DNA from 2 places in the Lactobacillus sp. WILCCON 0149 genome. Region 2 is predicted to be linked to the other one. Evidence: riboswitches for the same ligand, from Rfam matches in the RefSeq annotation. Region 2 holds a riboswitch; the other holds the start of a gene.
What was found. Region 2 has a riboswitch for FMN ahead of ACYVUV_RS06740 (ECF transporter S component). Riboswitches for the same ligand answer to the same signal wherever they lie in the genome.
Positions count from the first base shown of each region.

Region 1: linked by a shared signal. The riboswitch ahead of ribD (bifunctional diaminohydroxyphosphoribosylaminopyrimidine deaminase/5-amino-6-(5-phosphoribosylamino)uracil reductase RibD) and the one ahead of ACYVUV_RS06740 (ECF transporter S component) in region 2 are both predicted to bind FMN.

Region 1 covers NZ_JBUBHO010000010.1:981-10,219, reverse strand. Annotated here, with positions in the region: partial or broken gene ACYVUV_RS12005 (riboflavin synthase) at 1-539, opposite strand, end outside; gene ribD (bifunctional diaminohydroxyphosphoribosylaminopyrimidine deaminase/5-amino-6-(5-phosphoribosylamino)uracil reductase RibD) at 532-1,587, opposite strand; FMN riboswitch at 1,706-1,824, opposite strand; gene ACYVUV_RS11995 (hypothetical protein) at 1,893-2,240, opposite strand; tRNA gene ACYVUV_RS11990 (tRNA-Asp) at 2,353-2,426, opposite strand; tRNA gene ACYVUV_RS11985 (tRNA-Val) at 2,430-2,502, opposite strand; tRNA gene ACYVUV_RS11980 (tRNA-Arg) at 2,505-2,578, opposite strand; tRNA gene ACYVUV_RS11975 (tRNA-Gly) at 2,614-2,685, opposite strand; tRNA gene ACYVUV_RS11970 (tRNA-Pro) at 2,705-2,778, opposite strand; tRNA gene ACYVUV_RS11965 (tRNA-Asn) at 2,782-2,854, opposite strand; rRNA gene rrf (5S ribosomal RNA) at 2,862-2,978, opposite strand; rRNA gene ACYVUV_RS11955 (23S ribosomal RNA) at 3,048-5,954, opposite strand; rRNA gene ACYVUV_RS11950 (16S ribosomal RNA) at 6,172-7,734, opposite strand; gene ribH (6,7-dimethyl-8-ribityllumazine synthase) at 8,537-9,001, opposite strand; gene ribB (3,4-dihydroxy-2-butanone-4-phosphate synthase) at 9,014-9,239, opposite strand, start outside.
Region 2 covers NZ_JBUBHO010000001.1:1,454,756-1,474,577, forward strand. Annotated here, with positions in the region: gene ACYVUV_RS06685 (hypothetical protein) at 1-680, opposite strand, end outside; gene ACYVUV_RS06690 (hypothetical protein) at 877-1,545, shown strand; gene ACYVUV_RS06695 (LysR family transcriptional regulator) at 1,531-2,436, opposite strand; gene ACYVUV_RS06700 (LysR substrate-binding domain-containing protein) at 2,805-3,740, shown strand; gene ACYVUV_RS06705 (YfhO family protein) at 3,821-6,697, opposite strand; gene ACYVUV_RS06710 (tetratricopeptide repeat protein) at 6,826-8,079, opposite strand; gene ACYVUV_RS06715 (HU family DNA-binding protein) at 8,196-8,471, opposite strand; gene der (ribosome biogenesis GTPase Der) at 8,675-9,982, opposite strand; gene rpsA (30S ribosomal protein S1) at 10,059-11,264, opposite strand; gene cmk ((d)CMP kinase) at 11,353-12,030, opposite strand; gene ACYVUV_RS06735 (LysM peptidoglycan-binding domain-containing protein) at 12,083-12,478, opposite strand; gene ACYVUV_RS06740 (ECF transporter S component) at 12,588-13,292, opposite strand; FMN riboswitch at 13,373-13,488, opposite strand; gene ACYVUV_RS06745 (pseudouridine synthase) at 13,516-14,235, opposite strand; gene scpB (SMC-Scp complex subunit ScpB) at 14,235-14,837, opposite strand; gene ACYVUV_RS06755 (segregation and condensation protein A) at 14,827-15,561, opposite strand; gene ACYVUV_RS06760 (reductase) at 15,551-15,904, opposite strand; gene xerD (site-specific tyrosine recombinase XerD) at 15,915-16,811, opposite strand; gene ACYVUV_RS06770 (CvfB family protein) at 16,804-17,682, opposite strand; gene ACYVUV_RS06775 (acyltransferase) at 17,874-19,049, shown strand; gene ACYVUV_RS06780 (AMP-binding protein) at 19,046-19,822, shown strand, end outside.

The DNA of each region.
Region 1 (9,239 bases), on a different contig from region 2:
TTGACCTGGCTTCCGACTTGTAGGCTGGCCAAATTTGTTTCATCTTGAGTGTGGGGGATCAAGCCAACTGAGAACCAGTCATCGCCAGTGTTCATCACCGTCAGGCTGGTCCCGTTAATCGCGACTGACCCTTGCGGGACGATCTGCTTTTTCAAGCGGTCCGGCAGGAAAAAGCGGAGTTCTAAGGCATTCTCGTTTTGCCGAATTCCTGTTACAGCAACCGTTTCATCAACGTGCCCGCTTACGATATGCCCTTCAAAGCGGCCACCTACCGGGACGCTGCGCTCCATGTTCACTTGGTCGCCCGCCTGCAGATTTTTGAAAGTCGTCTTGTCAAAAGTCTGCGGCATCATGGTTACCGTAAAGCTGTCTTTTGAAAAAGCCTCCACCGTCAGGCAGCAGCCGTTGACGGCGATTGAGTCGCCAATTTTTACCCCAGCCAGCTTTTCCGGGACCGTCTTGACCGTTAAAACGATCGTCTTGCCTTCCTGCTCCAGGCGCTGAATCCGGGCCTTGCCGCTTACCAAACCACTAAACATCCTTGATCCTCCCGTAGATTCTTACATCGTTGCCGACTTGCTCAGTTTGGACATCCTTTAAGTCCAGAGCTTCAGCCGGAACAGCTGCTTCAGTCCCCTGGCCCAAAAAGCGGGGAGCGACATAGCTGATCACGTCATTGACCAGGCCCGCAGCCAGCAGACTCTCTTGCAGCTGAGCGCCGCCTTCAGCGTAAATGCTCTGCACACCTTGGTCAGCCAGAATTTTGATGCTGGTCGAGATTTTTCCATCCGGCAGGGCAAAAATTCTGACATGCTCTGGAAAAGCCTGCTCCAAGAAAGCCGGATTTTCCGTCAAAATCCAGGTCTCAGCTCGTTTATCAGAAAATAAACGCAAATCCAAGTGATCAAGCAGCCGGCCCCGCCGGTCCAGCACAACTCTGACTGGCGGGTGAACCAGGTCCTCGCTGGTCAAAAGCAGAGGATCGTCGATGATCGCCGTTTCTGACCCAATCAAGACAGCCTGGTAACCAGCCCGTTCCTGGTGAACCCGGGTCCAGGCCTCAGCCCCAGTAATCGCGGTCCGCTCACCCTTTTTAGCCAGCATGTGGTCCAGGGTCACGGCCTGCTTCAAAGTCACGTAAGGCAGACCTGTTTGGTAAAAGTAGTTGTAGTGGTCATTCAGCTGACTTGCTTCTTTTGCTAAAAGACCAGTGCTTACTTCAAGACCTGCCTGCTTTAAAGCAGCGATACCCTTGCCCGTAACAAGAGAGTGGGGATCGGTCTCCCCGACCACCACCCGTTTGATCCCGCTATCAATAATCAGCTGGGTGCAGGGCGGCTGCTTGCCATAGTGGCAGCAAGGCTCTAAAGTCACGTAAATAGTGGAATTGGATAATTGTTCCGGAGTCAATTTGGAGATGGTATCACGTTCAGCATGGAAGCCGCCGTAACGGTGGTGGAAGCCAGTCGCCAGGACTTTGCCGTCCTTGACCAGGCAGCTGCCGACTCTTGGGTTGCGCCAGGTGGCATTGCCAGCCTTGCGGGCCACGGCAATCGCCAGACGCATGTAATCTTCATCTGATGCCATCCAATCACTCCTTTCATTGCACGAAAAAAGCCCCGAGGAAATCCTCGAGGCCTAATGATCGATATCAAAATTAAATAGTAGCATCGCCAAATAAGCGATACGACATGGCAAAAATTGTATCGTTCTGTCTCCCATCTAGACTTTAACTATCGGTACCCTCAATTGGGATTCAGCCGCATATAGCGGGTCGCGGACTTTACCGCCGGTCGGGAATTTCACCCTGCCCCGAAGAACATTATTCAATTCACATTTTTTATCTTACCTTCATGTGTAAGCACTGTCAAGCAGAAAACGATATTTTTTATCTAATCAGCCAGATTCATCACTATTGGATACAAATCAGGCATTTGATGAAGACTCAACCACTTTAATATATATAGGACATCCTGTCCTTCACCTGGCTCAGTACTGAATTTATCAGAGACTTCCGCGTTAAATGCTCTTTGGAAGTCCATTAGCGTCAAATCTGCAGTATTTTCAGCAGAATTAAGAACTTTAGCCGTAGCAAGAATTGCTTTTCCTTTAGCAGCTCCATCATGTATGCCGTAATTGTGCAAAACCAACGACATAGATACTGGATTATCGGTATCATCTTTTAAGTACAGCGCTATTTCATTCAAAATATCGTAAATCATGCTGAGATCATCGTTCATTTTAAAATACACCCAAAATAGAAAGCTTACGTTTTAGACTAAATTTAACCCAGCATCTGTTAAAAAGCAATAGAAACGAAAAAAGCAACGACCTAAGTCGCTGCTTTAATTACGGTCCATGCGGGATTTGAACCCGCGATCTCCTCCGTGACAGGGAGGCGAGATAGACCACTGCTCCAATGGACCATATGGAGGATACAGGGCTCGAACCTGTGACCCTCTGCTTGTAAGGCAGATGCTCTCCCAGCTGAGCTAATCCTCCGATGCACCCAGTAGGACTTGAACCTACAACCTTCTGATTCGTAGTCAGACACTCTATCCAGTTGCGCTATGGGTGCGCTGGAATATTCTGTTTGCTAACGCTGCTGCGTTAAGCGGAAGACGGGATTCGAACCCGCGACCCCCACCATGGCAAGGTGATGTTCTACCACTGAACTACTTCCGCATGTTCGCTTAATGCGAGATCGGGAAGACAGGATTTGAACCTGCGACCCCCTGGTCCCAAACCAGGTGCTCTACCAAACTGAGCCACTTCCCGGTACTCCGCCTGTCAGACTCGAACTGACGACATCCTGATTAACAGTCAAGCGCTCTACCAACTGAGCTAAGGCGGAATGTTGAGCGCGGCAGCTTCCTATCCTCGCAGGCAGTTTCCCACCAACTACTTTCGGCGTTAAGAAGCTTAACTGCTGTGTTCGGCATGGGAACAGGTGTATCCTTCTTGCCATTGCCACCGCACTCTCTTTGAGCTTGCACGCTCAAAACTGAATATCTCTTCCAAGTCAAAACCTTCATTGCTTCGCTCTTTTGGTCAAGTCCTCGACTGATTAGTACCGGTCCGCTCCAAAGCTCACGCTTCTTCCACTCCCGGCCTATCTACCTCATCGTCTCTGAGGTGTCTTACTTTCTTGAAGAAATGGGAAATCTCATCTTGAGGGGGGCTTCGCACTTAGATGCTTTCAGCGCTTATCCCGTCCGCACATAGCTACCCAGCGATGCCTTTGGCAAGACAACTGGTACACCAGCGGTGCGTCCATCCCGGTCCTCTCGTACTAAGGACAGCTCCTCTCAAATTTCCTGCGCCCACGACGGATAGGGACCGAACTGTCTCACGACGTTCTGAACCCAGCTCGCGTGCCGCTTTAATGGGCGAACAGCCCAACCCTTGGGACCGACTTCAGCCCCAGGATGCGACGAGCCGACATCGAGGTGCCAAACCTCCCCGTCGATGTGAACTCTTGGGGGAGATAAGCCTGTTATCCCCAGGGTAGCTTTTATCCGTTGAGTGATGGCCCTTCCATGCGGTACCACCAGATCACTAAGCCCTACTTTCGTACCTGCTCGAGTTGTCTCTCTCGCAGTCAAGCTCCCTTTTACCTTTACACTCTGCGAATGATTTCCAACCATTCTGAGGGAACCTTTGGGCGCCTCCGTTACACTTTAGGAGGCGACCGCCCCAGTCAAACTGCCCGTCAAACACTGTCCTCGGCCTGGATCACAGACCTGAGTTAGAGCATCCGTCAAGCAAGGGTAGTATCCCAACAGCGCCTCAGATAAGACTGGCGTCCTATCTTCTCCGGCTCCTACCTATCCTGTACATGCTTGACAGATACCCAATATTAAACTGCAGTAAAGCTCCATGGGGTCTTTCCGTCCTGTCGCGGGTAACCCGCATCTTCACGGGTATTATAATTTCACCGAGTCTCTCGTTGAGACAGTGCCCAAATCATTACACCTTTCGTGCAGGTCGGAACTTACCCGACAAGGAATTTCGCTACCTTAGGACCGTTATAGTTACGGCCGCCGTTTACTGGGGCTTCAATTCAAACCTTCGCTTGCGCTAAGCTCTCCTCTTAACCTTCCAGCACCGGGCAGGTGTCAGCACCTATACTTCATCTTACGATTTTGCAGATGCCTGTGTTTTTGATAAACAGTTGCTTGGGCCTTTTCACTGCGGCTGATCTTGCGACCAGCGCCCCTTCTCCCGAAGTTACGGGGCCATTTTGCCGAGTTCCTTAACGAGAGTTCTCTCGCTCACCTGAGGATACTCTCCTCGACTACCTGTGTCGGTTTGCGGTACGGGTGCACCGTCTCTGGCTAGAAGCTTTTCTCGGCAGTGTGACGTCGCAGCCTTCGCTACTTTAACTTCGCTCCTCATCACGCCTTGTCCTTATGAAAGCAAGCATTTGACTCGCTCTCAGACTTGACGCTTGAACGTGGTATCCAGCACCACGCGCTGCTAGCCTCCTGCGTCCCTCCATCGCTCATAACGATTCGGTGCAGTACAGGAATCTCAACCTGTTGTCCATCGACTACGCCTCTCGGCCTCGCCTTAGGTCCCGACTTACCCTGGGCGGACGAGCCTGCCCCAGGAAACCTTAGTCTTGCGGCGGACAGGATTCTCACCTGTCTTTCGTTACTCATACCGGCATTCTCACTTCTAGAAGCTCCACATGTCCTCTCGGTCATGCTTCACCGCCGCTAGAACGCTCTCCTACCACGTGCATAATGCACATCCACAGTTTCGGTATCATGCTTAGCCCCGGTAAATTTTCGGCGCGGCGTCACTCGACTAGTGAGCTATTACGCACTCTTTGAATGATGGCTGCTTCTGAGCCAACGTCCTAGTTGTCTGCGCAACTCCACATCCTTTTCCACTTAGCATGAATTTTGGGACCTTAACTGGTGATCTGGGCTGTTTCCCTTTCGACTACGGATCTTATCACTCGCAGTCTGACTCCCGCACATAAATGTCTGGAATTCGCAGTTTATCTGAATTCAGTAACCCTTGACGGGCCCCTAGTCCAAACAGAGCTCTACCTCCAGCATCCTCTTTGCGAGGCTAGCCCTAAAGCTATTTCGGAGAGAACCAGCTATCTCCAAGTTCGTTTGGAATTTCACCGCTACCCACAACTCATCCCCGCAATTTTCAACTTACGTGGGTTCGGTCCTCCAGCGCGTTTTACCGCGCCTTCAACCTGGTCATGGGTAGGTCACTTGGTTTCGGGTCTGCGTCAGCCAACTGCTCGCCCTCTTCAGACTCGCTTTCGCTGCGGCTCCGTCTTTTCTGACTTAACCTTGCTGACTAACGCAACTCGCCGGTTCATTCTACAAAAGGCACGCCATTACCCGTTAACGGGCTTTGACTACTTGTAGGCACACGGTTTCAGGTTCTCTTTCACTCCCCTCCCGGGGTTCTTTTCACCTTTCCCTCACGGTACTGGTTCACTATCGGTCACTGGTTAGTATTTAGCCTTGCGAGATGGTCCTCGCGGATTCAAACGGGATTTCACGTGTCCCGCCCTACTCAGGATACTGATAGGCCTTCTTTGGATTTCGCTTACGGGGCTCTCACCCTCTCTGGCGCGTCTTCCCAAACGCTTCTGCTATCCTCTGAAGTGCCACGTCTCAGTCCTACAACCCCGGCAGATAAATCTGCCGGTTTGGGCTCTTTCCTGTTCGCTCGCCGCTACTTGGGAAATCGATATTTCTTTCTCTTCCTGCAGCTACTTAGATGTTTCAGTTCACTGCGTGTTCCTTTCTTGTGCTATGTATTCACACAAGAATAGCATGTCTGCACATGCTGGGTTCCCCCATTCGGAGACCTCCGGATCAAAGCCTACTTACGGCTCCCCGAAGACTTTCGCGGTTAGTCGCGTCCTTCATCGGCTTCCAGTGCCAAGGCATTCACCGTGCGCCCTTCTTCACTTGACCTTGCAAGTCAGTTCTTTCGAACTCTCTCGGTCGCTTTGCAATGTTTTCATTGATCTCAATGATTCTCGGTTTTTTCTTGGAATTAAGATATTCAGTTTTCAACGTACAAGTGAGAGTTGATACTCTCAAAACTGAACAAAGTTTCTTTGCAGTGTGCTTCCGTAACTCACAATCGTCTATTAGTGTTCCCACTCTCTGATTGTGTGTCTTTCCTTAGAAAGGAGGTGATCCAGCCGCAGGTTCTCCTACGGCTACCTTGTTACGACTTCACCCCAGTCATCTGCCCTGCCTTAGGCGGCTGACTCCTAAAAGGTTATCCCACCGACTTTGGGCATTGCAGACTTCCATGGTGTGACGGGCGGTGTGTACAAGGCCCGGGAACGTATTCACCGCGGCGTGCTGATCCGCGATTACTAGCGATTCCAGCTTCGTGCAGGCGAGTTGCAGCCTGCAGTCCGAACTGAGAACAGCTTTAAGAGATCCGCTTGCCTTCACAGGTTCGCTTCTCGTTGTACTGCCCATTGTAGCACGTGTGTAGCCCAGGTCATAAGGGGCATGATGACTTGACGTCATCCCCACCTTCCTCCGGTTTGTCACCGGCAGTCTCTTTAGAGTGCCCAACTTAATGATGGCAACTAAAGACAAGGGTTGCGCTCGTTGCGGGACTTAACCCAACATCTCACGACACGAGCTGACGACAGCCATGCACCACCTGTCTCTGCGTCTCCGAAGAGAACCACCTATCTCTAGGTGTAGCGCAGGATGTCAAGACCTGGTAAGGTTCTTCGCGTTGCTTCGAATTAAACCACATGCTCCACCGCTTGTGCGGGCCCCCGTCAATTCCTTTGAGTTTCAACCTTGCGGTCGTACTCCCCAGGCGGAGCGCTTAATGCGTTTGCTGCGGCACTGAGAACCGGAAAGTCCCCAACACCTAGCGCTCATCGTTTACGGCATGGACTACCAGGGTATCTAATCCTGTTCGCTACCCATGCTTTCGAGCCTCAGCGTCAGTTGCAGACCAGAGAGCCGCCTTCGCCACTGGTGTTCTTCCATATATCTACGCATTCCACCGCTACACATGGAGTTCCACTCTCCTCTTCTGCACTCAAGAATGACAGTTTCCGATGCAGTTCCACGGTTGAGCCGTGGGCTTTCACATCAGACTTATCATTCCGCCTGCGCTCGCTTTACGCCCAATAAATCCGGACAACGCTTGCCACCTACGTATTACCGCGGCTGCTGGCACGTAGTTAGCCGTGACTTTCTGGTTGATTACCGTCAAATAAAGACCAGTTACTGCCTCTATCCTTCTTCACCAACAACAGAGCTTTACGATCCGAAAACCTTCTTCACTCACGCGGCGTTGCTCCATCAGACTTGCGTCCATTGTGGAAGATTCCCTACTGCTGCCTCCCGTAGGAGTTTGGGCCGTGTCTCAGTCCCAATGTGGCCGATCAGTCTCTCAACTCGGCTACGCATCATTGCCTTGGTAGGCCTTTACCCCACCAACTAGCTAATGCGCCGCGGGCTCATCCTAAAGTGACAGCTTGCGCCGCCTTTCAAACTTGAATCATGCGATTCATGTTGTTATCCGGTATTAGCACCTGTTTCCAAGTGGTATCCCAGTCTTTAGGGCAGATTGCCCACGTGTTACTCACCCATCCGCCGCTAGCGTCCAACAATTCATCCCGAAGGAATCTTTGAATTCAGCTCGCTCGACTTGCATGTATTAGGCACGCCGCCAGCGTTCGTCCTGAGCCAGGATCAAACTCTCAATTTGAAAATTGAGCCTTTTTAATCTGCTCCAGATTATTTGCTTGCGAATTGACTTCGCTTATTTGTTTGGATCAAACAATGTTTGACCCGCACACTGCGAAACTTTGTTCAGTTTTCAAAGTACCAACTTGCGTCAAGTGACGCAACGTTTTATATCTTACTCGCTTGTTTGATTCTTGTCAACAAGCTTTCGATATTTTCTTTTTCGTGTCTCCGGCGAATTCCTTCTTCGCCGCGGCAACAAATATTAGTATACTCGTTATTTTTGAAAGGTCAAATCAACCTTTTCATCCGGGTTATAGTAGGTACAGCCGGCAGAGTTGTAATAAAAGCAATTGAATCTGGTTGTGCTTTTGTTTTTGCTTTCGAGGAAAAATTATCTTTCTTAGAAAACATAGTTCGGATTACCGCCTTTTTTCCTGGGGAAAAAAGTCAAAACTTTTTATTTTTCTTCTAAAACAGGAAAAGGGCCCCGCGTCTCAACACTAACGCGAAGCCCCTTATGCCAATAATATTCAATTTTATTACAAACTGCCTGGCAAGCCGTCATTCTTGATCGGCCCAGCCGCCGTGTACAAACAGAACACCCTTGCGCGGAAGGCTTTCCCGCTAAAATGCGGCTGCTGCCTTAGCCTTGAGCTTGCTGACAGCAAACTGACAAATACGCCCTTTCAGGAGGCTCATTCATCAACCATCTTTTCTGTCATTCGCATACGCCCTTTCTTTAAGGTTCGTTACGATATTCGAAAGTACTTTCTCTACTTAGGATAATAGCACAAAAGTTAAGCGCTTGCAAGTTTTGGGGTTTAGCCGATTTTTTCCTGCAGGCTCATCATTTCCAGCAGGCTCTGGGCAGTCGCGCTCCCCTCGTTGCCAACCTTTAGGCCTGATCTTTGCAAGGCCTGGTCGATATTCTCCGTCGTCAGCATGCCAAAAGTTACCGGCACCTTGCCAGCCAGGTTCAACTCCATGACCGCGCTGGTTACGTTGTTGATGATCATCGCGTAGTGGTCGGTTTCGCCCTTGATCACCGCCCCCAAAGTCATGATCCCGTCATACTTGCCGGAATCGACCAGCTTTTTTGCCGTGAAGCCAATTTCAAAAGCCCCCGGCACCCAGTAAGTGTCAATATCTTCTTTCTTGATCCCAAACTTAAGCAAAGTCTCTGCCGCGCCGGTCGCCAGGCTCTTGGTTACCAGCTCGTTGAAGCGGGACACCACGATCGCTACCTTGCCGTGTACCTGCATAAAATCGCCTTGAATTACTGCCATCTTTTTCCCTCACTATAAACTGACTAACATGTGCTTGAAGCGGTCCCGCTTGGTTTCCAGATATCTGCGGTCCTCATCCGTCGCCGCCACTTCCAGGGGCAGGCGGTCTGTAATTTCCACCCCGGCCTCTTCCAATTGCTTGATCTTGTCTGGATTGTTCGTCAAAAGCTTAACCCGCTTGATCCCCAAATCCTTGATCATTCTGGCGGCCACGTCATACTTTCGCTCATCTGGAGCA
Region 2 (19,822 bases):
ATCCCGCTCTTAAAGCGCAGAAGCTTGGCCGTCTTCTTAAAGGACACGCCTGCCTGGCTTTGGGCCAATTGCCCCAGCCGGGTTGCTTCTTTAAAGTCCTTTAAAGGCGCTGTCGCCATTTTGTCTGCCAAGCCGCTGACTTCCAGCAGGTACTGGGACCGCTTGTCTTCTTCTTGGTCCAGATAGCCCTGGTAGATCTCCCTGTTTAAAATATCACTGGCCTTGGCCATCAGCTCTTTGACCAGCTGCTGGACCATGGCCCAGTCGTCCCCGGTCTTTTCCCCGCTGCTTAAGGCATAAGTTGCCCCCTGCCCCCAGTAGAAACGGTACTTGTCTTTCCCAGTCAGCAAGAAAAAGCTGCTCTCTTTCTCTGGTAAAAATTTAACAGCCAACTTGCCGGCAGCCAGTTTTTCCTTTAAGTCTGGACAGTCGCCGGCTAAAAGCGGAAAGAGACGGGACAGTTCGCTTGCCGCGGCGAGTTCGGGAACTTCCTCATCCCCAAAAAGCAGGCAAAGGTCTGCCTGCTCAAATAACCCGGTAACTTCCCGGTCCAGCAGGGTCCAGTCAGGAGCAGCCAGGGCGGCCGTCAAAGTCCCGTATTCCTCTCCTGCTTCCTTGATGTCTTCCAGCAAGCCGTGCTGGATCAGTAACTTTCGCTGAGTATCAATAATCCTTGCCATCTGTCTTATTTCCCATTCATGACTTTTTGCCTGCCATATTGCAGACCTTTAACAAGATTATAGCACTATCCGGCCCGTTTTCGGCAGCGTTTACCCGCTTTGCTGGCAAGAATCTGCGGATTTTTGCCAAAAGAAAGCCGGGCGGGAAAAAATAGTTTATCATGAAAAGAGAAAATAGTTGAAAAGAGGAAAAATAATGACCATCTCCCAATACTTTATCCTGGGCTGGATTGGCTGCGGGATCTTCATTCTCTTTGCCTTGATCTGGCTCTTTGGCCTCATCACCAGCCAGCCGCGCCTGCGCTTTGTCTGCGACTTCTTCATGGTCGGCGCCTTGTTCATCATGCTGATCGGCTTTGGCGCCCGGCACAAGCAAATCGTAATCCAGGAGAAAAGGCAGGCAGCCATCGCCCTTAAGCAAAAGAATTACCAGCAAACCGGGGAAAAGTTCCGGCAAAACAGCACTGGTATCGCCAAAAGCATTGATGAAGCTGCCTCCAGCGTAACTACTGCCTGGCAGGATGCCTTAAAGGCAAATCAGCAAAAGAAAAAGGGCAAGAGCAAGAAAAGTCCTGTCTCCCCGTCTAAAGCCGTCAGCCAGGCCTTTAAGGACGAAAAGAGCAAGCTGGCAAAGAGCAAGAAAAAACTGCTCAAGCAGGCCGACCTTCTGGCCTTGCTCAAGCAGTATCAGTATAAAAATGCCAAAGTCAAATATGCCAGCTACCAAGCTGTCCAAAAGACTGAACTGGCCTACTACAACGCCGTCGTCAGCATCAACGGCTTAACCCTGGCCCAATACAAAAAGCAGGTCAGCCGCGCCAAAGACAAGTATGACCAGGCCGCTAGTGAATTAAGCACGCGTTAAATCATGTCCTTGGCAAAATTCCACGATAAAAGTGGCCATCTTCTGGGCCACCTTCGGCTCTTGGGCCAAGTTTCGGCTGGCCAGGCTGATGGTATACGATGTATCTTCCGTCACTGGAACGGTGACCGCACCAGCCGCCTCATGATACTTGGACTTAGGCAAAAGGGCCACCCCTTCGCCAATGGTTACCAAGTCAACCAAGGTCCGCACGTCATCAGTTACGCTGCTGATTTGGGGATGAATGTCGTTTTTGGCAAAAACATCAGCGATAATCCCTGCTAAGGCGTGTTCTTCCCCAAAAGCCAGGTAGGGATAGTTCTCAATCTGCTTCAAGCTGACTGACTTCTGCTTGGCCAATTCATGGCCAGCCGGTAAAAGCAGCTCTAGCTTTCTGTGCATCATTGGCACTAAGTCAAAGCCGGCGATCTTTTCTCCTGGCCGGGTGGTAACAATTGCCAAGTCCAATTCCCCGCTTTGCAGCATGTCCAAAAGCTTACCGGTCACGTCTCGCTTCAAGTTGAAATCGACCCGGTATTCCGGATTGACCTGCCGGTATTCCTTGATCACATCTGTAATGAACTGGTGGGCAACGATTTCGGCGACCCCGATTGACAGCTTGCCGCTTTCGCCCAAAGCCATCTCGGCTAATTGCCGCCGGCCTTCCTTGATCTGCTGGACTCCGGCTTCACTGTACTCTTTGAAGACCTTGCCGTAGACGGTCAAGCGGATGTTGCGGCCTTCTCTTTCAAAAAGAGGGACGCCCAGTTCCTCTTCCAGTTTCTTGACCGCGTAGCTCAAGGTTGGCTGTGAGATCCCCAGTTTTTCCGCCGCCTGGGCCATATACTGGGTCTCAGCCAGCTCGTTGAAGTATTCCAAGTGTTGAAAGTTCATGTCTTTTTCCTCATCAATAAGTCTCAGCTCCTATTTTTGCGAAAATTTTAGTTTTTAGCAAGTTTTTAGCATTTTTTAAATGGATTTTTAGCAATTTTTGAACTTTTTCGCAAAAATTTCCTGCTAAAAACCGTCAACATAAGTTCGGAAATATATGATTTATAATTCCTATACCGCTTTCATTCCTCTTTCTTGAACGGAAAAGTCGCATTTAGCCAAAAAATCAGCGGTAATTATTTGAATTTCGCCGAATATTATGTCAAAATTGAGTAAGCATGATTGGCGTTGACTAATAGGAAAAAGGCGCTATAATAATCGTATTGTAAAATTAATTTTGTAAATTCATTCACTTAAAAGAGAGCATTAAGATGAAACAAGACGTACTTTACCAAATCTTGACAACTGCTGAAGACTGCCAGACGGTCAGCGATATCGCTAAGAAGCTTTTCCTTAGCCAGCCATACGTGAGCCAGGTTCTGAGCAAGGCAGAAAAGAAATACAATGTCGTTCTGCTGGAAAGAAGAACCCTGCCAATCGAACTGACCGAAGCCGGCCGGACCCTTTGCGACGGCTTGGCCAAGCTGCACAGCGACCAGATGAAGATCGAACAGGACCTTCGCCGCTTCACTGAAGAAGAACAGTCCTATATCAAGATTGGTTTCTCCCCAATCTGGGCCCCAGGCGAAAGCGGGAAGATTATCCCTGTTTTGCAGAAGCAATTTGAAACCACCCGCTTTGAACTGATCAAGACCTTCTCCATCAACTCAGCCAAGCGCTTGATCGACAACCGGATGGTTGACATTTACTTAGGTCCGCTTCTGCGGGGGGAAAACCTGAAGAACTTCTTCCTCTTCCAGCCGCGGATCTTCCTGATCATCCCTGAAACCAGCAAGCTTTACCAAGAAGGCAAGCGGGATGTTCCGTTCAGCCAGCAGCTTTTGATGGACCTCAGTGAGGAAAAGATGGTTTCCTTGAGCGATGACTCCGGCTTCCAAAAGACGGTTGACCACTTGCTTGAAGACCAGAACCTCTCTGTCAACAAGAGCATCAAGGTCAACGACTACGAAGTCGCCCTGCAGATGGCAGTCGGCGGTTTGGGCTGGACGGCAACTTTGGAATACATGCTGCCTGACCTGGACCCAGACCTCAAGTACAACCAGGTTGAACTGCCACGCACTTTGATCCAGTCTGACAACGGTTTGACCATCCACATGGATTCCAACGACCGGGCCAAGGAAGTTGCCCAGGTCATGACCAAGCTGATGAAGGAAGACTTGATTGCCCGTAAGCTGATCAAGGAATAAGAGCAGCAATTTTGGAAATAAACAGACAAAAAGACGAGCCAGCCGGCTCGCCTTTTTTATTGTCATTCAACTATTTCTAACTATGCTTCTTTTTTCATTTCTCTTTTCTTATTCTGCTCAGCCATTAATTCCTGCAGCCATTCTCTGTGACTGACCGCGGCATAGACTAAAATTGCTAAAGCCGTCAAAGTCGAAATTAAAAGCCCGCTTCTCAATCCCGGCGTCCGGTAGACCAGGCGGACCCGGTGCTTGCCAGCCGGCATCTCAAAGCCGACAAAGGCCGTATTGGTTTTGAGGACCTTGACAGCCTTGCCGTCTACCGTGGCTGTCCAGCCGCTTGAATACGGGATGGTCGAGGTAACGATACCGGCTTTCTTGCTGGTGAAGAGCCCAGTCAGCTGGTTCTGCGCGAGTTTCAGCTGCTTGACCCCCTGCTTTTGAATCTGGTGCACTTCTTTTGTGTATTCTTGATTCAAAGGAATTGCCACAACTTTGATCTTAAAGTGGTAGGTCCCCAGTTTTGACGGCTGGAAAGTCAGACTGCTTGGCAGGGTCTGATAAGTCCCCATGTTCATGACCGCGCTGTCGACCAGGCGGTAAAAAGAAGTCATGTCCTGGCTTCTCTGCACGATGGTCTCACTGGTCTTCTTCCCCGTCACCGTCAGCTTGTAGCTGGGATCTGGCGACCCGGCCAGAAGGTGGTAGCGCCAGTACTTGTAGCGGGTCGCCCGCTCGTTAAAGGTCTGGCCAGTCAAGTCTGCCTCCTGCTTGGCCTTCTTCAGCTCCAAATCCAGCTGCTGGCTTAAAGTAAAGGGCTGGTAGGAAATCTGGCTGATTTCGACATGGAGCTCGCTTTTGCCCAGTTTCGCCTTTTCTTTATCTGACAGATGCAGCTTCAGCTTGTAACTGACATCAGAGTCCGTATAAGTCAGTTTATTCTTGCTCAGCTTCTTGCCATTGGCAGCAAGCAGGCTAGCCTTGATAGTCTTGACCCCGATCAATTTAGCTGCTCTGAGGCCGGAGTCCTTGACCACCACTCCGCTGGCCAGAGCCCGCTCTTTTTGGCTCGCTGAGAGCTTTTGGTAGCGGCTGGGGCTAATTGCCTTATTGCTCAACCAAAGCAGCGGAAAGGCCTCTGTCGTCTTATACAGCTGGGCCTGGTAGACAGTCTCTTGATTTTGGTCCTTTTTCTCCTCACCAGAGGCAATCAGATCATAGGTCCCAGGCACCTTATTGCCATTTACTGAGTATTTTTGGTTAAAAATATAGCGGACGCCCAGGAAATTGTTCAAAATCGTCCGGTCATCCAGCTGGTGAAAGGGAATGTTGTTGTCATACTGCAGGTTGCCCAGGTCAGTTGAAAACTGGCCCAGGTACTGGTTCTGGATTGAATAGTAAGATGACACGTTGGCCAGGCCGCTGGTCAAGTCGTTAAAGAGCTTTTTCTGGCTGACAAACTGGTTGTTTGAGACAGTGTTGACCCGGTAAAAGCCGGCCGGCAAAAGCTGGTTCATGCCGCCGTAGCGGTTTTCAGCGATCTGCTCATACTCGCCCCTGGCCAGCATATTGCCCGCGAAGTTCCCGTTATAAGGCAAGGCCGCGTACAGGGCATTAAAGGCTAAATTAGCTGCTACAATAAGCAATAACGACCGCTTTAATGCCCGTCCTTCGTTGACCAGATAAACCGCTCCTAAACTAAGCAAGAGGAAAATAACTGGCAAGAAGAGCTTGTAGTCATTTTCCAAAAAGGACATGGCGACCAGATAAGCCAGGTAGATCCCGCTGACGGTGAAAATCAGCCGCATTTCCTTTTGGCTGACCGCCTGCTTGCTGACTGCCTTGACAAAGACCATTACGCTGAAGGCAAAAGGCAGGTATAAAAGCAGGGTCCAGCGGTTTGAAGCTGACATCCCCCCGTTAAAGACTGCCCCAACTGCCGGGATCAAGAGCATGACCGCCCCTAAGACAAGTGAAGCAGCAACCGTCTTATACTTGCGCCAATTGGCGAAAAGATAAACCAGAGCCGGCAAAATGATGCTGGCCAGGCCCAGGGCTGACCAGAACATCAACTTCCAGTTGTCCCCGTCAATCAGTTCCTTGGGCAAAAGCAAGTAATAGTAAGCCGGATAAAAGGTCAAGCCGTTGGCAAACTGCGACCCGGTCCTGGTGGAGTTGATTACTCCTAAAAGTTCCGGCAAAAGCAGACCGGCTGACAAAAGAACTGCTCCTGAACTGGCAAAAAAGAGCTTCTTAATCGTTGACCAAAAAGGAATCTTTTTCCAATAAGCCAGGCCCCAGCGCAAAAGCAGATAGATGATTGCCCCCAGGCCCAGAACAAAGGCCAGGTAATAGTTGCTGACCAGCATCCAAACAAAGACACCGAATAAAGGCCAGGCGCTTCCTCCCTGCAAGAGCCGCTCCAGCTGGACCACGATCAAGGGAAAAAGAATAAAGGTCGTGGTAAACATTGGCTGGGCCAGGGCCGCGTAAATCAGGTAGGCATTGACCATGTAGACCCCGCTGCCAATCAGTATTACGCCGTCTTTAAAGTCAAAATGGCGGGCAAAATAGACAAAGGCCAAGCCTACGCAGTAAAGGCGCAAAAGCAGGATCAGCTGGTAGGCAAAGACCAGGTGGCTGGTCGGAAACAAGAGGGCCAGGTAGGCAAAGATGTCCCCGATCGTATAGTAAGAAAAGACCGAGAACAGGTCACTGCCCAGGCCCATAGTCCAAGACCACTCGGCCGGTCCCTGGCTTAAATGGCGCAGGAAGCTGAGCACGTATTCCCGGTACTTGACCAGCAAGGGCAGGTGCTGGTTGGCCGCGTCTGTGTTCCAGATCAGGCTGTGGCCCGTGAGCAAGTAAGGGCCAAAAACACAGGCCGCCAAGAAAAGAAAGAAGACTGAGTACTTCCAGTAGACAGTCCGGTCACGCTTTTTGTTAAAGCTGAATTGCAAATGTCATACCTCCAAAATGTTCAATGGTCTGTCTTTTTATTTTACCGCTTTTCTCTCCTTACCGCTAAAAGGCTAGAAAATATTAAAAAAGAAAAATGACCAGCAATCCCTGGTCATTATCCAAAATTCTAATTTCTCAGCTGTTCGTAAAGTTCCTGCATTTCCTGGTCATCTGGCACAAGCTTCAAGTATTTTTCCAGAAGCTGCCGGGCCAGATCGCCTTGGGCGCTCTCCTGGGCAAAGGAAATCATCCCCCGCAAAAAGTCAGGACTGCCTTGCAGGCTCTGGTAGGCCAAAAGGTATTCCTGCAGGGCCTGGTCATATTTTTCCATTTCCTGGTAGGACCGGGCCATGTTCCAGTGGGCCTGGGGCTCCAGGTCGCTGTCAGCCAAGGAGGTAAACAAGACCAGGGAGTCTTCTGCCCGCCCCTGGGCCAGGTAGAGGTCGCTTAGGAGCAGCCGGAGGCTGGAATTATCCGGGTTGACCGAAAGCCCCCGCTTCAAGAGGTCTTCAGCATCCTCTGTCTTGCCTAATTTAGCGGCTGCCTGGGCCCCGATCTGGTAAAGCTCTTCATCCAGCTCATTGTAGCCCAGGCCCGTCTGAGCGGCAAAGAGGGCTTCTTCCGGGTTATCTTCTTCCTGGTAGGCCTTGGCCAGGAAAGGATAAGCGTTGACGTAGTCAGGACTTTGCTTGATGACATCGTCAAGGAAGGCAACCGCCTTGTCAAATTGGCCTGCTTCTTCCATGATCACCCCAGCCTGGTACTTGGCGTCGATATCCAGGAGGTCTTCCTTATGGTCATTGATAAAAGCTGCCGCTTCTTCATACCGGCCCAATTTGGCCAGGGTCTGGAAGACCCGCTGGTTGAGGTTGACTTCCCCAAACATGGTTTGTCTTTGCCGCAAGTCCTGGTAAAGAGGCAGGGCCTGGTCGTTTAAGTCGCTCATGTAGTCCAGTTCCGCCAAGCCAAAAGTAATGGCGTCTTCATCCGGAGCCAGCTTTCTTGCCTGCTCCATCTTGGCCCGGGCCGTTTCGATCAAGCCCTCACTTTGGTAGTAGTCAGCCTGGACCAGGAGGCTTTCCAGATAGGCATCTGAATCAGCCGGCACATTGTAAAGCAGGGTCAAACCGTCGTCCTCCGCCCCGTCATTGAGGAGGATTTCCGCCAGGTAGACCTTGAAGAGGTCTTCATCTGGAAATTCCGCGATCAAGCTGCGGTAGACTTCCTTGGCCAGATCGGTAAAGCCCAGGTCAGTCAAATTTTCCGCCAGAGACGCCAGAATCTCCGGATCATCGTTTTCCAGGGCCTGCTTTAGAAGGGCACGGCTCTCGCTGAAGCGGTGGCCTTGAATTGCGTCCAACAATTGTTCAGAATATGTCATCTTTGTCCTCACTTTCTGCTTACTATTGTACCGTAACTAGTCAGCTAAAAAAGTTTTTTTGCCCAAACAAAAAACGCCAGGAAAACCCGGCGTTTCTTTATTTTAAAGCGCGTCAATTACTTAACAGCGTCCTTAAGAGCCTTACCTGGCTTAAATGCAGGAACCTTGCTTGCTGGAATTTCGATTTCAGCACCGGTTTGTGGGTTGCGGCCCTTGCGAGCTGCACGGTCACGAACTTCGAAAGTGCCGAAGCCGATCAGTTGCACCTTTTCGCCCTTAGCCAAGTCTTCTTGGATAGCTTCGAAAACTGCGTCAACAGCTTCTGAAACGTCCTTCTTAGTCAACTTAGTCTTAGCAGCTACTTCTGAAACTAATTCTGCCTTATTTGCCATGTGGAATTCACCTCCTATAAATTAGACTCGCGTCTAATCACTTCATTTCTCTTGCAGAAATGAGGGACACTGAGCGCTTGCTGCATTCAATTAATTCCCTGTTCTCTAAAATATCACAAGAACGTTGTCCCTACAAGGCTTTTAGCCCGCGGCTTAGCACTTTTTCAAGAGAATGTCACAAATTGAAAAAGAAAAGCCGGGTCTTACTTCCGCTTGCGCGGCAAGATCTTGATCGGAGTCCCGGTGAAGTCGAAATTCTCCCGCAGCTGGTTGATCAAGAAGCGCTGGTAGGAGAAGTGCATCAGTTCCGGATCGTTGCAGAAAACGACGAAGGTCGGCGGATTGGTCTTGACCTGGGTCATGTAGTAGACCCGGAGCCGCTTGCCCTTGACCATTGGGGCAGGCACCAAACGGCTGGCTTCCAGCAGCAGGTCGTTTAAGACGCTGGACTGGATCCGCTGGTTCTTGTTCTCGTAGACTTCCTTAACCATCTTCGGCAATTGGTCGATGTTCTTGCCGGTCTTGGCTGAGACAAAGACAATTGGGGCATAGTCCAGGTAAGAGAATTCTTCCCTAATCACCGCTTCAAAGTCCTTGCCGGATGAAGAGTCCTTCTTTGGCAGGTCCCACTTGTTAACGGCGATAATCATCCCCAAGCCCGCTTCATGGGCGTAGCCGGCCACGTGCTTGTCCTGCTCTCTGATACCGGTGCTTGCGTCCAAAACCAGGATAGCCACATCTGAACGCTCCATAGCACTCATGGCCCGCATGACAGAGTACTTTTCAGTCTTTTCGTAGACCTTGCCCCGCCGTCTGATCCCGGCCGTGTCAACGACCCGGAACTTGGTCCCGTCCTTGACGAACGGCGTGTCGATGGCGTCACGGGTAGTCCCTTCTTCGTTGGCCACAATCACCCGTTCCTCGCCCAAGAGGCGGTTGACGATGGATGACTTGCCCACGTTTGGCCGGCCGATCACGCTGAAGGAGATAACCCCTTCTTCTGTCTTTTCGGCATCAGCTGGGAAGTTCTTGACTACTTCGTCCAAAAGGTCACCGATCCCGGTGCCGTGCGCTCCGGAAACAGGAATCGGGTCACCTAAGCCCAGACTGTAGAAGTCATAGATATCAGTCCGCTGCTCAGGGTTGTCGGCCTTGTTGACAGCCAAAAGAACTGGCTTGTCGGCCCGGTAGAGCAGGTGGGCAATCCGCTCATCCAGGCTGGTCACGCCCTGGCTGGCGTCAGCCAGCATGACGATAACGTCAGCCTCTTCAATGGCAATTTCTGCCTGGGCCCGGATTTCTTCGTCAATCGTGCTGTCTTCCCAGGTAATGCCTCCGGTATCGATAATGCTGAACTGGTGGCCCATCCAGCTGGCCCGGGCATAGTTCCGGTCCCGGGTCACGCCTGGCCGGTCTTCCACGATCGCCACCCGCTCATTGATGATCCGGTTGAACAGGGTTGACTTGCCTACGTTTGGTTGCCCTACGATGGCAACAATTGGTAATGGCATCTTTTCACCTCTTTTGCTTTCTATTGATTCTTGTCAAACAAAAAGACCGACCAGCGGTCGGTCTTTTTAGTGCTGATTAACGGTTCTTAAGTTGGTCACCGATCATGTCACCAAGTGAGAAGCCGTTGTCGTCGTTGTTCATGTACTTGCGAGCAACTGCGTCGTTGTTTGATGAACGACGTGCGCGAGGTCTGTCGTTTGATGAAGAAGCGTTCTCTGGATCAGCTTGCTTAATTGACAGGGAGATTCTTCTTTCACTTGGGTCAATGTTAAGAACCTTAACCTTGACCTTTTGACCTACAGTCAGGACATCGCTTGGCTTGTCAACGTGCTTGTTGGAAATTTCTGAAACGTGTACCAAGCCTTGGATGCCGTCAGCAACTTCAACAAAGGCACCGAAGTTGGTCAAAGACTTAACTTCGCCTTCGATTACATCGCCTTCGTTCAAGCTTGAAGTTGCTTGTTCGAATGGAGATGGTTCAGTTTGCTTGATTGACAGGGAGATACGGTGACGGTCATTGTCGATGCCAATAACCTTAACCTTAACATCTTGGCCAACCTTCAAGACGTCGCTTGGCTTGTCAACGTGCTTGTATGAAATTTCGGAGATGTGTACCAAACCGTCAACGCCGCCGATATCAACGAATGCACCAAAGTTGGTCAAACGTGATACCCGGCCTTCAACTACGTCGCCGACAACCAGTTGTGAAGCAACGTTTTCAAAGGCTTGTTCGCGTTCTTCTTCGATCAATTCCTTGTGGGAAAGGATCAGACGGTTCTTAGCCGGGTCGATTTCAGTAATCTTAACCTTGATGGTCTTGCCGATGTATGGCTTAAGGTCTGAAACGAAACGGTTTGAGATCAAGCTTGCTGGCAAGAAGCCGCGGGTGCCGACATCAACGAGCAAACCACCGCGAACTGATGAAGTAACCTTACCTTCGATAGTCTTGCCTTCTTCGAAGTCCTTTTGCAGCTTGTCGTAAGCTTCGCGTTCCTTAACGCGGGTTACTGAGAAGAAAAATTCACCGTTTTCCTTGTCACCGCCTGCACGACGAACTACGTAAGCCTTGAAGGTATCACCTGGCTTAACTTCGTCACGCAAGTTGACACTACGGTCGTTGGTGAAATCACGGCGAGTGATTACACCTTCAACGCCGGCGCCTTGAACACCAACGTTAATTTGGCCATCTTCAACGCTCAAAACGTTAACGTCAACGATGTCGCCCACCTTAACTTCTTGCATTTGAGCAAGAGCATCTAAAAATTGATTGTTTTCTGACATAAATACAAAATGCCTCCCTGTTTATTCGTTCTCTATTTTACCGAAAAATAGATGAATTTGCTACTATTTTACCAGACTTTTTTTGACTTTACTTGCTGGTATTTGTTTTTTTAGCAATTTCGGCCAAGATAGCGTCAACAACCTGGTCAATCGTTAAATTAGTTGAATCGATTTCGATTGCATCCGCTGCCTTCTTCAAAGGTGAAACTTCACGGTGGGAGTCAAGGTAGTCCCGCTTGGCAATGTCAGCTTCGATTTCTTCAACCGTCTGCTTGGCCTCAATCCCCTTCTGCTGCCAGTCCAAAAGCCGTCTTTCCGCTCTGGACCGGGCACTGGCAACTAAGAAGATTTTGACTTCAGCCTTAGGTAAGACCGTGGTCCCGATATCGCGGCCATCCATGATCACATTGGTTGACCCAGCGAGTTTTCTTTGCAGGTCAACCATCTTGCTTCTGACCCCTGGCAGGGCTGATACCTGGGAGACATTGGCCGTGATTTCCGGAGTCCGGATTTCCAAAGACACGTCTTCACCGGCTACCAGAACCTTCTGGCCCTTTTCACCTGGCTCTAAAACAATGCCATCTTCGTCGATCGCCTTTAAGATCCCGGCCTCATCCCCGTAATCCAGGCCGTGCTTGCGGGCAATAAAAGTACATGCCCGGTACATCGCACCCGTGTCAATATAAACGAATGACAGCTTATTGGCCACGATCTTGGCCACCGTGCTCTTACCTGCTGAAGCAGGTCCATCAATTGCTACTTGCATAACATCAAAATGAAGCGACTCACATCGCTTCAATCCTTTCCAATAAATTCAGCTATTTGGCTTGCTTGATCTTCAGTTTCTGACCAACCGCCAGGGTTGAGCTGGTATCAAGACCATTCTGCTCAGCCAGCTCTTCAGCGCTTATGCCGTACTTCTGGGCGATCGCGGCCCAACTGTCGCCAGACTTGACCACGTAAGTCTTGACCTCTGGAGTAGCCTTCTTCTTGCTGGACTGTTTGGCAGCCCGCTTGGGCTTGGTCTGCTCTTTCCTAGTTTGCGGGACGGCATAATCGCTGCTTTGACTGGTAACTAGCGGCAAAACCGCCAGGGCTATCATAACCACGATCAAGAGGGCCGTCCACCACGGCGCCTGCTTGTTCTTGCGCTCTTCTCTGACCGCTTGCTGGCGGGCCAGACGTGACAAGGGCTTTTGGGCATTTTGATCCATCTAGCTTCCCCCTTTAAGCTTTCATTCTACCATAAATCACCTGCCTAATCGAAAAGAAAAGACTTTCCCTAAGGAAAGCCTCATCAAAAGATTCACTTGTATTTTCAAATTAGTACTTGCTGGAAACGCTGAAGTGCTTGATCACGAATGGCTTGATGGTCTTTAAGACTGATTCAAAAAGGATGTAGACCACAACTGAGTTGATGGCCCCCTTGATCAAGTTGAATGGAACGATGATGCCCATAATGTAGCTGGACATGCTTGGAATGTGCAGCATCTTGCCCAGGTAAGTCTGTTCAGTAAAAGTAAGCAGCTGAGCGTAGTTCATGTGCATCCCCGCTGCCTGCGGCACTGAAGTGTAGGCGTAAACCGGAGTAAGCAGGAACTGGTTGGTCAAAGCCATGACCACCGTCAAAGACAAGACTCCTAAAAGCAGGCCCAAGGCTGGCAGCAGGTAACCCTTCAGGCTCTTTCTGTCCTCTTCCTTGACTGATCCAGCCAGGAAGTAAAATGGCAGGGCAAAGGCCATTGAGGCCAAAAAGGCAGCCAGTTCACCGACCAATGACGGCAGGGCAAAACCGGCAAAGATCAAGGACAAAAGGCACTTGATCGCGGCCACGGCCACCCCGCCGCCAATGCCGAAGATAAAGGTAGTGATGACCACGATGACGTCGGAGAAGTCCATCTTCAAAAAGCTGACGCCTGGCATAACCGGGAATTCAAACTTCATCACCACGAAGGCAATAGCCCCGATCATGGCATAAGCGAGCCAGTTGCTGACTGATTTAGCTGTCCGTTTGTTAGCAGCTTCCATATTAACATACCTCCATTAAAAAAGTCCGTTGCCTTGAAGAGCAACAGACCTTTCTTAGTAAGCATGCTTATTATTCCAGCGTCTGCCTTCTTCCATCTAGACTATAACTATCGGTAGCTTTACAGCATTCAACCATTTGCATGGCTCGCGGACTTGCACCGCCGGTCGGGATTTTCACCCTGCCCCGAAGACAACTTGTATTATTTAACTTTACAACTATATTCTAATCCACCTGCTTGAGCCTGTCAACCTCTTTGTGGTTTAATTCCCGGTACTGTCCGGATGTAAGGCCTTGCAAGTCAAGAAAAGCATACCGCTCTCTGGACAATTTGTCAACCAGGTGGTTAACAGCTTTAAACATTTCCTTGACCTGGTGGTAGTGGCCTTCGTGGATCGTCAGCTGGACGATCTGGGTCTGGGCCCGGGGATTGGTCTTCAAAACCTTGACCTGGGCCGGCTTGGTCTTGTAGCGGCCAATCTGGACCCCCTTCTTCAAGGCCCTGATTTCATCTGGCTGCAAAATGCCCTTGATCTTAGCCACGTAGACCTTGTCGACTTCGTTTCTCGGGTGCATGAGCAGGTTGGCCAGTTCCCCGTCGTTGGTCATCAAAAGCAGGCCTGAAGTGTCATAGTCCAAGCGGCCAACTGGGTAGAGCCGGTATGGCAGGTCGCTAAAGTAGTCAGCCACGGTCTTGCGGCCCTTGTCGTCCTTCACCGCGGAAATCACGCCGCGCGGCTTATAAAAAAGATAAGTGTGGTGGCTTTCCCTTTCGATCGGCTGGTTGTCAACAACTACTTGTTCAATTGAGCTGACCTTGGTTCCCAGCTTGGTCACTACTTGCCCGTCGACCCTGACCCGGCCGGCCAGGATCATTCTTTCTGCTTCTCTTCTGGAAGCGATCCCCGCCTGGGCGATCACTTTTTGCAAACGTTCTTGCGCCATTATAAATCCTCCATCTTTTGCAATGCTTCATCAGCCGTGCCGTTCTCGGCAAACAGGTCTACCTGGCCGTCGGCATCAAAGCTGCTGTCTTCAAAATTCTCAATTACCGGCAGATCCGCCAGGGACTTGTAGCCAAAGTACTGGAGGAAGTAATCGGTCGTCACGTACAGCTTGGGGTGGCCCGGGGCGTCCTTGACTCCCTGGGCTTTGACCAGCCCTCGCCAGACAAGGGTTTGCAGGGCACCAGAGGAATTAACCCCCCGGATTTCGTCGATCTCAATTCTGGTAATTGGCTGCCGGTAGGCTACGATCGCCAGAATTTCCAAGGCTGACTGGCTGATGTTCTTGGTCAGGTCCTTGTTGAAATATGCTTCCACCAGGTCGCTGACCTCCCCGCTGGTCGTCAGCTTGTATTCGTCGTTGATTTCCAAAAGCTGCAGGCCGCTGTCGGGATCGCTGACTAATTTTTCCTGCAGTCTTTTAGCCAGGCGCTCTATTTCCGGGTCTGCTACCTGCAGCAAGTCCCGCAGCTGCTCTTTCTTGATCCCGCTGTCGCCAGCCACATAAAGGAGGGCTTCCAGCTGGGCTATTTTACTCGTCATGCTTGCTTCTTTCTATTTCCAAGTCGCCGAAGCGGCGCTTTTGCCTAACTTTCAAGTACTGGTCCTTGGCCAGTTCCAAAATGGCCAAAAAGAGGCCAACCAAGTCCGCCAGGTTTTCCACCTGGTCAGTCAAGGCAAAAAAGCTGGCCCGGCCATTTTTCGCTAAAACTTCCTTCAGCCAGGCAATCATTTCCTGGATTGGCCGGCCGGTCAAGGTAACCTGGGCATGGTCATTTCTTTTCTTAAAACGGCGCATGGCCAAAATAAAGCTGGCTGTCAAATCCTGCTGGCTGATTTGCCCTAATGGCAAAGGCTGAACCTTGGCTCCTTCAGCCACGCTGGGCTCTTTGGCGGCCAGGACCGGCACTTCATCATTTCTGACCTTAAAGTAGGCTGAAATCTTTTTGAAGACGGAATACTGAACCAATTGCTCAACCAGTTCCTCCCGGGGGTCAGTAAATTCTTCTTCTGTTTCAACGAAGTCGTTTTTCGGCAACAGATACTGGGACTTGATCCTAAGCAAGGTTGCCGCCATTACGAAATATTCCCCTGCCAGCTGCAGGTTCAGCTTCTGCATCTGCTGCAGATAGTCCAGGTACTGCTGGGTAATCCGGGCAATCGGGATGTCATAGATGTCTAATTCCTGCGACCGAATCAGGTGGAGCAAAAGGTCCAGGGGGCCTTCAAAATTCGGCAGCTCAATGGTCATGCCTTCATTCATCATTGTTCAAGTACTTCATTAAATAGGTATATTCCGGGACCGTCATAACTTTCTGCTTGCCAGCTTCCTGGGCCAGTTCCCGCATGATTTTTGAAAAATGTTCATCATCGCGGAAGCCCGGCGCCAGTGATAAATAGCGCAAGACCAGGCAGCCGGCCCCGGCCTCGCAGCCAGCCAGGCCGACGATATTCTGGTCCTCGTCCCGGTAAAGGTAGAGCTGGTGGGCCGGATCTTCAGCATACAGCTGCATTTCTTCCTTCAAATTCTGCAGGTTCTTGAAATCTGGCAGATAGGACAAGAGGCCCATGGCAACTTTTTCATAATCTTTTTTATATGGTACTAGCATATAATCACCTCTAAATCCGGGGATGGGTCTTTTGGTAAACGTCCAGGATATGCTTCTGGGTCAGATTGGTATAGATCTGGGTCGTTGAAATGTCGGTATGGCCCAGGATTTCCTGGACTACCCGCAAATCCGCCCCATGTTCCAGCAAATGGGTCGCGAAGCTGTGGCGGAGGGTGTGCGGGGTCACGTCTTTAGCTATCCCCGCCTGCTGGCAGTACTTCTTGATTTTCTGCCAGACGGCCTGCCGGGTCAATTGCCCGCCCCGGCTGTTTAAAAACAGGCAGTCACTGCTCTTGCCGGCTTTTAGCAGCTGCTGGTCTCTGACGGGCAGGTAGCGCTTGATCCAGTCCAAAGCCAGGTCACTTACCGGAATCAAGCGTTCCTTGCTTCCTTTGCCCAAAACCTTGATCAATTGCAAGTCGGCATGGACGTCGGCCAGTTTTAAGTTAACTGCTTCGCTGACCCGCATCCCCGTCGCGTAAAGCAGTTCCAAAAGTGCCCGGTCCCGCAGGCCCAAATCCGTTGTTACATCTGGCTGCTCTAAAAGCCGGTTTACTTCTGCCTCAGTCAAAGCCAGGGGCATCCGCTTCTCCCGCTTGGGAGCATCGATCTGGCTCATGGGGTCTAGGGCAATCAGCTGCTGGCGGACCAGCCACTGGTAAAAGCGGCGCAAGGTCGACACCAGCCTGCTGATAGAGCTGTTGGCCTTGCCCAAGTCCCGCTCTTTAGCCAAAAAAGCATCAATTTCCACGGCTTCCAGCGGCCAGTCTGTCATCTGCTCTTCTCTGACGTAAGCTAAAAATTCCTGTAAATCCTGCTGGTAGGCCGCGATCGTATTCGGGCTGAGTCCCCGTTCAATCTGGCTGTAGCGCAGGTAATCGTCAATCTGTTCAGCGAGCTTATTCATCCGCCTCATCCTTGACCAACTTGATCGTGCCGGCTTCCTTGTCCTGGCTGACCAGCCCCCGCTTGATCAAGTTGCCTAAGGCCCGCTTGAAGGCTGACTTAGAGATGCCAAAGTAATCCTTAATTGCCTGGGCATCACTCTTGTCACTAAAGGGCAGGGTCTTATCAGCTTTACGGCGCAAAGACATCATGATCATGGCCGCGTCATCGTCAATTTCTTCAAAAGCCCGGGGCAAAACGCTCATGTTTAAGCGGCCGTACTGGCTGACCCCGATCACCCGGGCCTTGACCTCTTCGCCAAGCCGCAGCGGCTGCTGCATTTGGGATTCGTGGATGAAGCCCAAATAGTAGTCATTGGTCAAGACAAAGCAGCCCAGGGACTTGCTGGAGTAAACCCGGGCAAGCAGGTTCTTGTTGACCAGGTTATTTGGGAAGCGGACGGCGATCTGGTCAAAGACATTTTCGTCAGCTGCCTTGGCCCAGATCCGGTCCTTGTCATCAGTTTCCAGCCTTACCAAAAGGCGGTCGTCTTTTTGCGGCCAGCGGGCCGGGTCAAGCGGCAGGTCGTCCAGTGACATAACTATATCCTTATCAGGCAAGCCGATGTCCAAAAAGACCCCCAGGCCCCGCTGAACCCTGGTAACCGTAGCCCAGCCGTATTGGTCAGCCTGAGCAAAGGGCAAGAACTGGGTCATTTCCCGTTCATGTTTTTGATTATCATAAATAAAGCCCGTGATTTCGCCGCCAATTTTGGGCGGCTCTTCCTGGGTGATTTCTTCTTTCTTCAATTTGAACGTTAAGCCGTCAATCTGCACGAAATAGGCTTCAGCGTTGCTGTCAGTAATTTTACCGGTCCGGATTTCTCCAAGCATGTTCTGCCTCCAACTTTACATAATTCTAATGCTAGTATACGGGAACAAAGAAAGAAAATAAAGCAAATAGCAATAGTTTTTCTGCCCAGTCGCTGATTTTTTTCAATTCACGCATAGTTTTTTCTATTTTAAAGCAAGTTTTGGCCAAGTTCTTTAATTAATCTAGGTAAGCAATAAATAAGGAGGCTTACATGTCTAAGAAAAAACACCTTTACGAAGTTGACCTGATGCGCTGCTTCTTTATGTTTGGCGTCGTGCTCAACCACGTGGCCAGCACTTTTGCAGAGGCACTAGGCAACAGGGCGACCCCTGCCGGCCGCTTTTTAGTATCAACTCACTTGATTTTGCACTTTCCTCGCTTTGGCTTTATGTTCATCACCGGCCTAGTTCTCTTTTTAGGCTACTGGGGCAAGCCGGAAAAGCAGAACTGGCCGACTTTTTGGAAAAAACGCTATATCGGCAGCGGTATTCCCTACCTCTTCTGGAACGGCCTCTTTTTAGCCTTCCTCTTGCTGACCAGCGGCTCTTTCAGCTGGAACAAGTGGCTGACCGGCTGGCTGGAAGCTATCAGCAAAGGCAACCAGTTCTACTTTTACTACATCTTCTTGATGTTCCAGCTCTACTTGATCTTCCCGCTGGTGCTCAAGCTTTTTGCATTATTTAAAAAGCAGCTCAACCTGCTCCTGGCGCTCAGCGCGGCACTCCAGCTTTGCCTGGTCATCTGGGCCAAGTACTACTACCCGCAGGTTAATCATGATTCCTGGCCCTACCTCTTCAAGTACTACGGCAACAACATTCTGTTCTACCAGTTCTACTTCATTTTAGGCGGCTGGGCCTGGATCAACTACGAAGCTTTAACCAAGTGGCTTTTGCGGAAAAAGAAGCTGGTCTTCATAACAACCGCGCTTGCCGCGGCCGGAACCCTGGTCCTTTACCAGTTCAACGTCCAGGTTCTGCAGCTCAGCCAGCACTCAGCCAACTTGATTCACCAGCCATACTTAATGATCTACGCGGTCTGCATGATCGCCACCATCTTCACCCTCTGCCTGCTCTATGCAGAGAAAAGAGACCAGTGGCAACAGACCAAACCGGCCTTTGTCAGCTGGGTTGACCGGTCTAGCGCCATTTCCTTTGGCGTTTACCTGGTCCACTCAATTTCAATCACCTTCCTGGCCTGGCTGTTGAGCCTGGTTCAGCTGAACCAGTGGGTCTTGCTAGCCTTATTCCCACTTGGCTACGCGGTCTGCCTGGCCATCTCCTGGCTGATCGCCGACTTTTTATACCTGACTCCGCCATTCGGCCGCTTGATCGGCCGGCCAAACGGCCGCAAGCTGCTGGCACTTTTTAAGAAGGGAGAAATCTCATGACACGCTTAACTGATGACTTGCAAGAAAAAATCGCCCAGAACCAAAACAGGGAAATCCTAATGGACCTCAGCCGGCACTTATGGTTTACCGGCCAGGACATCGAAGATGACGTGGCCTTGTTAAAAGAAGCTTTTAAGACTGTGAACTTGGCCGCTGGCGACCGGGTCCTGCTCTGCCTGGCCAACAGCCCAGTCTATATTCCCATCAACCAGGCCATGTGGCGGATGGGGATCACCCCCCACCCCGTCTCAGCTTCAACTCCGGCCCCGGAAATCCTCCGCCTTTTAAGCGACCTGGACTACCCGGCCCTCTTGCTTGACGCTGAGCTGGCGGCAGAAATCAACTTGCCAGCTTTTGCAAAACAGATCTTGAATTTAAAGACCAAGCCGGATCTTGCCTTCTTTTATAAAACAGACCTGCCAGCCGGCCGGTCTTGCCTGCCGAGCGAAGACTCCCTTGGCTTGATCTTAAACACTTCCGGCACCACCGGCAAGCCTAAGCAGGTCGGCTTGACCCATGCCATGATGAGAAACGCTGCCCAATATGACAAGGACAGCCACCGCTTAACCGCGGACGACACGGTTTTGGTCGTCATGCCCATGTTTCATATGAACGCCCAGATGATTCTGACAACCAGCAGCCTTTTGGCTGGAGGACGAATCGCCATCGCGCCGAAATTCTCGGCCAGCCGCTTCTGGAACTGGGTTGAAGAAGCTGACGCCTCCTGGTCCTCAGTCGTGCCAACCATTGTCATGATTCTGCTCAAGAACGAA